DNA from 2 places in the Paraburkholderia sp. SECH4 genome. Region 2 is predicted to be linked to the other one. Evidence: riboswitches for the same ligand, from Rfam matches in the RefSeq annotation. Region 2 holds a riboswitch; the other holds the start of a gene.
The links. A riboswitch is a leader RNA that binds a small molecule or an ion and turns the genes downstream of it on or off. The one in region 2 is predicted to bind glycine.

Region 1 (5,515 bases), on a different contig from region 2:
GTTTCGTTGACGGATTCCCATATTCGAGATAATTTCCCGGATATGGAAAATACACTCGCCGACGACAACGCCATCGACCGCCGCATCGCCCAGCGTCTGCGCGGATTACGCGCCGAGCGCAACTGGTCGCTCGACGATCTCGCCAAGCTGAGCAACGTCAGCCGCGCCACCCTCTCGCGCCTCGAGAACGCCGCCGTGAGCCCCACGGCGAGCGTGCTGGGCAAGCTCTGCGTCGCCTATGGCTTGCCGATGTCGCGTCTCATGCACATGGTCGAAGATGACTTCGCGCCGCTGGTGCCGCGCGACGCGCAGCCGGTCTGGGTCGACCCGAGCGTCGGCTTCCGGCGCCGCTCCGTGTCGCCACCCGCTCAGGCGCTGAGCGGCGAGGCGCTGGAGTGCGAACTCGATGCCGGCGTACGCATCACATACGACGCGTCGCCGAGAGCCGGCCTCGAACATCATCTGATCCTGCTTGAAGGGCAACTGCAGATCACCGTCGACGGCCGAAGTCACGATCTGCAACCCGGCGACTGTCTGCGCTACCAGTTGTTCGGCCCCAGCGCTTTCGTCACGCCCTCGCATAGCGCGGCGCGCTACATCCTCTTCATCGTCTGAGTTCGAGCCACCATGAACGCGACTACCATCACGACCTTTTCCGCCGACGACCTCGTTCGCCATCTGCCCGAACTCGGCGCGCTGCTGCGTGCCTGCGTCCATGACGGTGCGAGCGTTGGCTTTGTATTGCCGTATAGCGTCGAGGAGAGCGAGGCGTTCTGGAGCGGCAAGGTTCTGCCGTCGCTGCGGGCAGGCGCGCTGGTGCTTTTTGTTGCTCGCCATGGCGAGGCGATCGCCGGCACCGTGCAACTCGATTACAACACGATGCCGAACCAGCGTCATCGCGCCGAGGTGCGCAAGCTGCTGGTCCACCCCGCGTTCCGCCGCCAGGGCATCGCCAAAGCGCTGATGGCGGAACTGGAACACCGTGCGCACCAGTTGCAGCGCAGCCTGCTGACGCTCGATACGCGCACCGGCGACAAGGCCGAGCCGCTCTATGCCTCGCTGGGTTATCAGACGGCCGGAGTGATTCCGCAATTTTGCCGCGACACGCTGGAGGAGCGGCTTGATTCAACCACCATCATGTACAAGACGCTGTGAGCGTGACGCAGGCAGGCCGCCTGTGATGCACCACGAGCATGGTAGTCGATACTGACCGATGCTCGGCGAGGAAGGCCGCGATGCAGACTCAGGCGAGTCTGGATCGCGTGGCTTAACGGCGCGAATCGAGCGCGATCCGTACGGCCAGACCGGCGAGCACGGTGCCCATCAGCCAGCGTTGTACCTGTAGCCAGATCGGCCGCCCAGCGAGAAACCCGGCGATCGAACCTGCCATGGTCGCAATCAACGCGTTGATCGTGACGGAGACGACGATTTGCACGCAACCCAGCGCGATCGACTGCGTGAGCACGCTGCCGTGCTCCGGTGAAATAAATTGCGGCAGCAGCGACAGATACATCACCGCGATCTTCGGATTCGCGAGGTTCGTGACGAGCCCCATGGTGAACAGTTTGCCGCGGCTGTCGTGCGGCAGGTCGCGCACCTGGAACGGCGAGCGGCCGCCCGGCTTGACCGCCTGCCACGCCAGATACAGCAGGTAGAGCGCGCCGCCGAAACGCAGCGCGTCGTACGCGTAGGGCACCGTCAACAGCAGTGCGGTGATACCGAACGCCGCGCAAAACATGTAGAACACAAAGCCGAGCGCGACGCCGCCGAGCGACACGAGCCCGGCGCGCCGCCCCTGGCAGAGTGATCGGGAGATCAGATAGATCATGTTCGGGCCGGGCGTGAGCACCATGCCGAGCGAGACCAGGGCAAAGGCAAGCAGCGTTGTGGCAGCGGGCACGGCGTTCTCCTGTGGGAATTGAAGTCGGGCAATGCCGCCAAATATAGCCGACGCCGCCGGTTCAAGCCTTAAACCCCCACGTAAAAAGTCCCTATAGGCAGTTGAATGGCTTTGATTGCGCCAGTGGGGCGGACGCGCCGTTGCATATGGCACCGTACTGTGCCGATTGCGCGCTGCATCGAAAGAAACACTTGCGGTGAAATTTATTGCCCGGTATCGTCGAGCCGTTCTGCAATGCAGCGCGGGAGAGATCGTCAGAGGATTGTGACGACGCCGACGGAGCAACCGCCCCGGAAACTCTCAGGCAAAAGGACCGCGCAGCTGGAACATCTGGAGAGCGGCGCCATGCGCGCCCACCGAAGGGGATTCCCTGCATACCGCTTGCATCGCAAGCGTATGCTCACAGGAAGAAACTCTCAGGTACATGGACAGATGGGGCATCGACGCCGGTTTCGACACGAAATCGACACCGGTGATGCTCAACTACTCTGGACCATGTCATGTCACGAATCGCCATTATCGGCGCCGGCATTACCGGCGTTACGACTGCTCACGCCCTTGCGCAGCGCGGCCACCATGTCACCGTGTTCGAACGTCATCGCTATGCGGCGATGGAGACCTCGTTCGCCAACGGCGGCCAGTTGTCCGCGAGCAATGCCGAAGTCTGGAACAGCGCGGCCACGGTGCTGAAGGGCTTGCGTTGGATGCTCACGCGCGACGCCCCGCTGCTGCTCAATCCGATGCCCACGTGGCACAAGTATTCGTGGATGGGTGAATTTCTGCGGCAGATCCCGCATTACCGCACGAACACTGTCGAAACGGTGCGGCTCGCGATTGCTGCGCGTGAGCATCTGTTTTCGATTGCCGAGCGCGAAGGGATCGACTTCGATCTGGAGCGGCGCGGCATTTTGCACATCTACAAGACGCGCAAGGAATTCGATGCGGCCAGCAAGGTGAATGAACTGCTGCGCGAAGGTGGGCTGGACCGGAATCCGGTGACGTCGAACGAGTTGCACACGATCGAGCCAACGTTGCATGGCGATTTTTTTGGTGGGTTTTTTACGCCTTCCGATTCCACTGGCGATATTCACAAGTTCACGCGCGGGTTGGCTGATGCTTGCGTGCGGCATGGTGTCGAGTTTCACTACGACGCGGAAATTACGGCGATCGAGCAGCCGGCTGAGGGACGGTTCTCGTTGATGGTCAATCTGGAAGGTGAGTCGCAACAGTTTGCTTTCGAGCGGATCGTGGTGTGCGCCGGTGTGAAGAGCCGCGACTTCGCGGCGATGCTTGGCGATCACGTGAACGTCTACCCGGTTAAGGGGTATTCGATCACCGTATGTCTCGATGATGAAGTGAGTCAGCAGAACGCGCCCTGGGTAAGTTTGCTCGACGACAGCGCGAAGATCGTGACGAGCCGGCTTGGCGTGGATCGGTTCCGGGTTGCGGGGACGGCGGAGATCAATGGGTTCAATCGGGATATCCGGTCGGATCGGATTGCGCCGCTGGTCGACTGGACTCGACGGTATTTTCCTGAGGTGTCGACTTCGAAAGTGATTCCTTGGGCGGGGTTAAGGCCGATGTTGCCGAGTATGTTGCCGAAGGTCGGACGCGGAAAACGGCGCGGCGTTTTTTATAACACCGGGCATGGGCATTTGGGGTGGACGTTGTCGGCGGCTACGGCGCAGGTTTTGGCGGGTTCCATTCAATAGGGCTTGTTTGCGTGCGCGGCGCTTACTGCCATACTTCCGGCGGCGCTGCGCGCGCCGTCGCGGTTGTTCATCGAACCCGCCGCCGCGCTTTTGCGATGATGCTTACTAGCCTGGACTCGATCTGACTGGTAGTCCGGAAGCGTCGCCAAAGGCAAATCCAGCTACATCTGCTAGTGTTGTCCAATCGGTGTCCACTCTCGAGGGAGTCTCCATGACCAGATCCCGCTCCGTCACGCGCAGCAACCCAGGCATGCGGCTCACTGATGAACAAATCGCCGCAGAAGCCACGAGACGCTTGGCATGGGATACGGCCGTCCCCCCAAACACCCTGCAAGTCAAAGTCTCACACGGACGCATCACCCTGCTCGGTGTACTTCAACATAACGAGCAACGAGCCGCTGCACTTGAAGACGTTTCCCGCCTGTTCGGCGTCACCGGCGTCTCTGATCACGCCATCGTCAAAGCGAAGTTGCCCTAACCCGCTTTCGCTCGCAACAGCATCCGGCAATGCCTCGCGATCTGCTTCTCCTCCTCGGTGTGAATCGCCCTCACCTTCCCCGCTGAATCCCCTTCCGATAGCCCCAAAAACGCAAGCCCCTCGCACACTCGCTTACGAATCTCCTGGCTGTGTTCGCCGATCCCACCCGTGAACACCAGCAAATCGATCCCACCCAACAAAGCCGCATAGGCGCCGATCGTCTTGCGCACGGCCGTAGCAAACGCATCCAGCGCCAGCGATGCATTCCCATCGCCCGCGGCGGCGCGCTTTTCCAGCGCCTGCATATCACTTTCGCCATCGGCGTAACCGGCGAGGCCGCTCTGGCGATTCAACAGCGTCTCCAGCGCATCGGCATCGAGCTTCTCCACGCGCATCAGATACAGCAGCACGCCTGGGTCAAGGTCGCCGCTTCGCGTGCCCATCGGTACGCCGCCGGTCGGAGTGAGACCCATCGACGTATCGACGGATTTGCCGTTCTGCAATGCACATAAACTCGACCCGTTGCCCAGATGGGCGAAGACTGCTCGCGGCGGCAAATCGGCACCGAGCCGCGCCACCAGCGATTCATACGACAGCCCGTGAAAGCCGTAGCGAATCACACCGGCCTCGGCATAACGGCGCGGCAACGCAAGCTGCGCCGTGCGTGCCGGCAGTGTGGAATGAAACGCCGTATCGAAGCAGGCGAAATGCTCCGCGTCGCCGAAAATCCTGGTTGCCTCGTCGATCAATGCCAGCGCCGGTGGAATGTGCAAGGGCGCAAAGTGCACAGCGTCCTGCAAGCGCTGCCGGACTTCAGCTGTCAGGCGTTGATGCGTTCGCAGATGCGGCCCACCATGCACCACGCGATGCCCCACCGCAACAGGACGCCCGCGCTTCTGCTCCGCAAGCACGCGTGCGAGCTTCTGCAACGCGTCGGTCTGCGACTCCAGCACATCCTCTTCTTGCACCAGTACGCGGCCATCAGGCGACTTGATGCGCAAGCTGCCGTCGCCGCGGCCAATACCTTCGGCGCTGCCTTCCAGCAGCAATGTTTCGTCGCCGCCGGAATGCGTGGAGCGCGCAAACAGTCCGAATTTCAGCGACGACGACCCGCTGTTCAACACCAGAATCGTCGGATTCGGGTCGCCGGTCTTCTCATGAGTCTCCATGGCACGCTCCGCTCAGCCCTTCCACGTCCAGTTGCGGATCTCTTCCTTGTCGATGCCCTCGGCATGCGCATAAGCAAGATGCTCGATGATCTGCCCACGCAGCCACTCTTTCGCGTGGTCGCCGACACCGCGCAGCGCCGGCACGCGATCGATCACGTCGATAGCCAGCGAGAAACGGTCGACCTGATTGATGATCGCCAGTTCGAGCGGCGTATTGATGTTGCCTTTCTCGTGGTAGCCGTGCACGTGCAGATTG
Region 2 (5,515 bases):
GGCCATGATCGCGAGCAGCGCTTGCGCGGTACACACGTTCGAGGTCGCCTTCTCGCGGCGGATATGTTGTTCGCGCGTTTGCAGCGCGAGACGCAGTGCCGGATTGCCTTGCGCATCGACAGTCACACCGACCAGACGGCCCGGCATCTGACGCTTGAATTCGTCGCGCACGGCGAGGTAAGCCGCGTGCGGGCCGCCGAAACCAACCGGCACGCCGAAACGCTGCGTGTTGCCGACGGCCACGTCCGCGCCCCATTCGCCCGGCGGCGTCAAAACGGTCAGCGCGAGCAGATCGGCAGCGACTACCACGTGGCCGCCTGCGGCATGGATCGCTTCAGCGAGCGCGCGGTAGTCGCGCACGTCGCCGTTTACGCCCGGGTATTGCAGCAGCACGCCGAACGCATTCGCGTTCGCCGCCTCCGCAGCCGGGCCCACTTTCACTTCGATGCCGACCGGCGTGGCGCGCGTCTTCACCACTTCGATGGTTTGCGGCAGCACGTCGTCGGCGACGTAAAACACGTTCGACTTCGGCTTGCCGACGCGTTGCAGCAGCGTCATCGCTTCAGCGGCCGCGGTGGCTTCGTCGAGCAGCGAGGCGTTCGAGATCGTGAGACCCGTCAGGTCGACGATCATCTGCTGGAAGTTCAGCAGCGCTTCCAGACGGCCCTGCGAGATTTCCGGCTGATACGGCGTGTACGCGGTGTACCACGCCGGATTTTCGAGCACGTTACGCAGGATCACCGTCGGGGTGTGCGCGTTGTAATAACCCTGCCCGATGTACGAGCGGAACACCTGGTTCTTGTTCGCCAGTTCACGCAGCGCGGCGAGCGCTTCCGCTTCGCTTTTCGGCTGGGCGAAGGGGCCGAGCGGCAGCGTTTCGGTGCGGCGGATCGTCTTCGGAATGACCGCGTCGATCAGCGCGGCGCGCGACGCGAAGCCGAGGGCTTCGAGCATCGCTTGCTGGTCGGCCGAATCCGGGCCGATGTGCCGTTCAGCGAAGGCGTCATGCACTTCGAGCGCGGCGAGCGAGAGAGGAGTGCGGTTCATCAGACGATCCGGGTGTTCGAGCTTCATGAGGTGTTCCTGGCGGTGCGGGCGTCCGTTCGACTGTCGAATCGGACGCGCCGCGCCTGTCGGGTTTAAACGTAATGGTGCAAGTTGCGGTGAATCAGGCGCCGACGGCCTTGGCGTACGCGTCCGCGTCGATCAGGCGATCCTGCGATGCGTCCGCGGCCGGCTTGATCTTGAAGAGCCAGTTCTCGTACGGCGCGCTGTTGACGCCATCCGGCGTGTCGGCGACGGCCGGGTTCGCTTCGATGATTTCGCCCGAGACTGGCGCGTAGATATCGGAAGCGGCTTTCACCGACTCGATCACGGCGACGGTGTCGCCAGCGTTGACGGTCTTGCCCAGTTCCTGAACTTCGAAGAAGACGATGTCGCCGAGCGCTTCCTGCGCGTGGTCGGTGATGCCGACCGTCAGCGTGCCGTCCGCTTCGGTGCGGACCCACTCGTGCGATTCGGTGTATTTCAGATCGGCCGGGATGCTCATCGGATGCTCCTATGCGGTGTTATTCGGTATGAACTTAAAAAGGTAAACGCACGCGCCGGCTGCTTAAACTGCGAGCACTTTGCCGTTGCGTACGAACGGCAGTTTTACCACGCTTGCGGGTACGTTTTTGTCACGAATCTGGACGTGAACGGTGTCGCCCGGCTGCACGCCTTTCGGCACGCGCGCAAAGGCGATCGATTCCTGCATCGTGGGTGAAAAAGTGCCGCTGGTGATTTCGCCTTCGCCGTGCGGCGTGACGACTTTCTGGTGAGCACGCAGCACGCCTGCCGCCTTGCCGTTTTCCTTCAGCAGGATCAGACCGACGAACGAGGCCTGCGAGCCGTCGGCTTCAAGCTTGGCCTTGCCGACGAAATCGCGCGGCGAATTCAGATCGACAGTCCAGGCGAGGCCGGCGTCCAGCGGCGAGACGTTGTCGTCCATATCCTGGCCGTACAGGTTCATGCCGGCTTCGAGACGCAGCGTGTCGCGCGCGCCGAGACCCGCAGGGCGCACACCTTGACGCACCAATGCGTCCCAGAACTCGCAGACGGACGTTGCAGGCAGGACGATTTCGAAGCCGTCTTCGCCGGTGTAGCCGGTGCGGGCAATCATCAATTCGCCAAACGGCGTGTTGTCGACGATCGCGGCGTTAAATGGCTTAAGGAGTTCGGTCGAGGTACGGCTGGACGGCGCGACTTGCCAGACCTTATCGCGGGCGTTCGGGCCCTGCACGGCGACGATCGCCAGATCGCGGCGCGGCGTGATGGTCAGGCCGTAGCTGCCTTCGGCGTCGAGCTTGCTGAACCAGGCGACGTCTTTCTCCGCGGTGCCGGCGTTGACGACCAGGCGGAAGTGCGTCTCGCTGAAGTAATAGACGATCAGATCGTCGATCACACCGCCATTCGGGTTCAGCAGACAGGAGTAGAGCGCGCGGCCCGGCGTTTGCAGCTTGGCGACATTGTTGGCCAGCGCGTGTTCGAAGAAGGCGCGCACGCGTTCACCGGTGAAATCGACGACGCACATATGCGAGACGTCGAACATGCCGGCGTCGGTGCGCACGGCGCGGTGTTCGTCGATCTGCGAGCCGTAGTTGACGGGCATGTCCCAGCCGCCGAAATCGACCATGCGGGCGTTGAGCGCACGATGGGTGGCGTTGAGCGGGGTGTGTTTGAGTTCGGTCATGGGGCCTCAGGCGTCTCGCGAAACAAAAAAGGCCATGCGGCGCTACGCCTCGCGGCTGATGCCTGCGAGCGATTGCGTTGCATGACCCCTCTGTCCTCGATACCTGAGAGATTGCGCTGCCGTGCGATGGTGAAGCCGTGATCGCTACGGTGAAACGCGCGCCCCTTCGGTGGGCAGCTTGCCAGAATCTGCTCGATTAAACGATGCAGACGGCTACTGCCGCTCTCCAGAGTGCGAAAAACCGGTGCCTTGATGTTGCCTGGGCGCGGGTTCTTCGACGCAGTCGGTCCTTTTGCCTGAGAGTTTGCGGGTGTGCCCCTTCGGCGGCGCGGCCTGCGATTTTCTGCGGCCAGCACGCTCTCCCGACGCGTGCGGCGAATGTACGCGAGGGCCGGGGGCTTGTCAAATAAAGGCCCGCAAGGGGCATGGGGGTTGGCGCTGCGGGTTCGCGAATGTCAAAAAAAGCGCGGGACGTGATGCCCGCGCTCCTTTGCTTCAGTGCCAGAACTGGCGCGATTATTCGCCGATGGCGTGTGCCGCGTTGTCCAGTTCCTGGTTCAGCACGTGCTGTTCGTCGCCGGACAGGCCGCCGCCGTGTTGCGCCGCCATGTCGTGAGCTTCCTGACGGATCACGTCGAGGCGATGGTGCAACGCACCGCCTTGCGGGGGCGGGTAGTAGCCTTGGTTGACGCGGGCGTCGATGCGGCGGCTCAGGTTGTCGATCCGGCCGTTGACCTGGTTGAAGCGCTGATCCGCGATTTGTTGCGGGTTAGGGCGCGGCGCCGGCGCGGGTTGCTGAGGAGCCACCACGCAGGCGGCGAGGGAGCTGAGCAAAGCGCATGCTGCTAGTGCGCGGACGATACGAGGCATGGACTCTCCGGGAAGTCGTTGTCGTTTTGTGGTGCTACTGGGGTAGCAACGGATTGCCGGGGACTCACGCTGACCGCGGAGGCGGGGTTATTTGTAACGTTATGTTCCTTTCGGGGTTGTCAGGCGTTTTGCCATTGGCGGCGGCATGGTTCGCGTGCCGTCGCCAAATGGCCAAAAAGCGCCCCGTGGCGCTGGGAAAGTCAGCGAATGCGTTCAAACGGCAACCGGACGCCTTCCTCCGAGCTCCGGGCTGCAAGCTCGATGATCGTCATCACGTCGACCGCGTCCTGAGCGCTGACGGGAAATTTCGTGCCGTTCTGAATGGCATCCGCCAAGGCAATATAAAAGCCGACGTATTCGCCGTTGCGCGTAGGCACCTCCCGCTCGACTTCCTGGCCCTCTTCGAGCACACGCAACACACCAGGCGCATTGCCGGCGCCGAACCCGTCATCGCCCGGCCGCAAGCCGGCTTTCAACTGATCTTCCTGCGTATCGAGCCCGTATTTGACGTAGCTCCCCTGCGTGCCGTGGATCGTAAACCTCGGCGCGACGTACGCAGTCAACGCGCTGGCATGCAACACCACTTCGAACTCGCCGTAGCCCAACTGAATATGCACGTAGTCCGGCGCGCTGGCCTGATCGCGATGCGTCCGAACCGTCGCCGACACGGTCTGCGGTGCGCCGAACAGCGCCAGCGCCTGATCGATCAGGTGCGGTCCGAGATCGAATAGCAAACCGCCGCCGCGCGAAGCTTCCTCGCGCCAACGCTGCCGAACCTCCGGCCGGAATCGGTCGAAATGCGATTCGTATTGCGTGATACGCCCCAATTCTCTGCTGGCGAGCAGATCCCGCACGGTCAGAAAATCACCGTCCCAGCGGCGGTTATGAAAGGGGACGAACCGCTTGCCCCGGGCGAGTGCAATGTTGGCGAGCGTGTGAGCATCTGCGGCAGTCAGCGTGACCGGCTTGTCGACCACCACGTGCTTGCCCGCTTCCAGCGCGCGGCGCGCCAGGTCGAAGTGCGTGTCATTGGGTGTCGCGATGACGACGCAGTCGATTTCTTCGAGCGCCAGCAGGGCGTCGAGATCGGCCACCACCTTTGCGTGCGGGTAATCGGCCAGCGCGTGCTCGGGCTGGCTCGTCGCGATGGCCGCGATGCTCGCTCGCCCGCAGTGCTCGATCACCGGCGCATGAAAGGTCGCGCCAGCAAAACCGTAACCCATCAATCCAATCTTCAGCGATGCGGACATGCGTGTCTTCCTGCAAAAACGGCGCGCCGCTTTGCCACCGCGGCGACGGCGCGCAACAACGTAATTGTGGCATGTCCCGAAGGCGGACTGTCGGCATCGTCGCAGGCGCTTGTCGGCGGTGCCTGTCCGGCGGCGCTCGGACGGCAGTTGCAGCCGCGTTCGGGCCAGCTCACTCGAACGTCCGTTTTTCGTCGTCGGGCGAGCTGCCATCGCGGGCCCCGTTCCTGGCCATCCGACAGCGCGCCTGTCACGGCATCCGCTCCAGGCATCCGTGTTAACATCGCTCCTCTCGCGCGGATCGCTGCGAGCCGGAACGCCCCTCTCACTGAGGCACGCGCGCCAGCCACCCGCCCCGCGCAGCATGCCCCCGGGCCTTCGGTCTCGCGATTCCGCACCCAAGCGCCCTCAACCGCATTACCCATCCACTGACGATGTCCGCAGGCCTGAACCCCGCTCAAAATGAAGCGGTCCGTTATCTTGACGGCCCGTGTCTCGTGCTCGCCGGCGCAGGCAGTGGCAAGACGCGCGTGATCACGCAGAAGATCGCCCATCTGATCGAGGCCAAAGGCTTCGAGCCGCGCCACATTGCCGCCGTCACGTTCACGAACAAGGCCGCGTTGGAAATGCGCGAGCGCGTGGGCAAGCTGCTTGAAGGCAAGACGCT

Region 1: linked by a shared signal. The riboswitch ahead of M0D67_RS17495 (D-amino acid dehydrogenase) and the one ahead of gcvT (glycine cleavage system aminomethyltransferase GcvT) in region 2 are both predicted to bind glycine.

The regions. Positions count from the first base shown of each region.
Region 1 is NZ_JALOCP010000011.1:165,218-170,732, reverse strand. It holds gene M0D67_RS17510 (helix-turn-helix domain-containing protein) at 43-615, shown strand; gene M0D67_RS17505 (GNAT family N-acetyltransferase) at 628-1,155, shown strand; gene M0D67_RS17500 (LysE family translocator) at 1,268-1,900, opposite strand; glycine riboswitch at 2,133-2,226, shown strand; gene M0D67_RS17495 (D-amino acid dehydrogenase) at 2,401-3,612, shown strand; gene M0D67_RS17490 (BON domain-containing protein) at 3,824-4,090, shown strand; gene M0D67_RS17485 (acetate/propionate family kinase) at 4,087-5,259, opposite strand; gene M0D67_RS17480 (phosphoketolase) at 5,272-5,515, opposite strand, start outside.
Region 2 is NZ_JALOCP010000006.1:143,984-149,498, forward strand. It holds gene gcvP (aminomethyl-transferring glycine dehydrogenase) at 1-1,074, opposite strand, end outside; gene gcvH (glycine cleavage system protein GcvH) at 1,169-1,549, opposite strand; gene gcvT (glycine cleavage system aminomethyltransferase GcvT) at 1,613-2,731, opposite strand; glycine riboswitch at 2,812-2,971, opposite strand; glycine riboswitch at 3,005-3,106, opposite strand; gene M0D67_RS11395 (hypothetical protein) at 3,248-3,601, opposite strand; gene M0D67_RS11400 (oxidoreductase) at 3,802-4,851, opposite strand; gene M0D67_RS11405 (UvrD-helicase domain-containing protein) at 5,283-5,515, shown strand, end outside.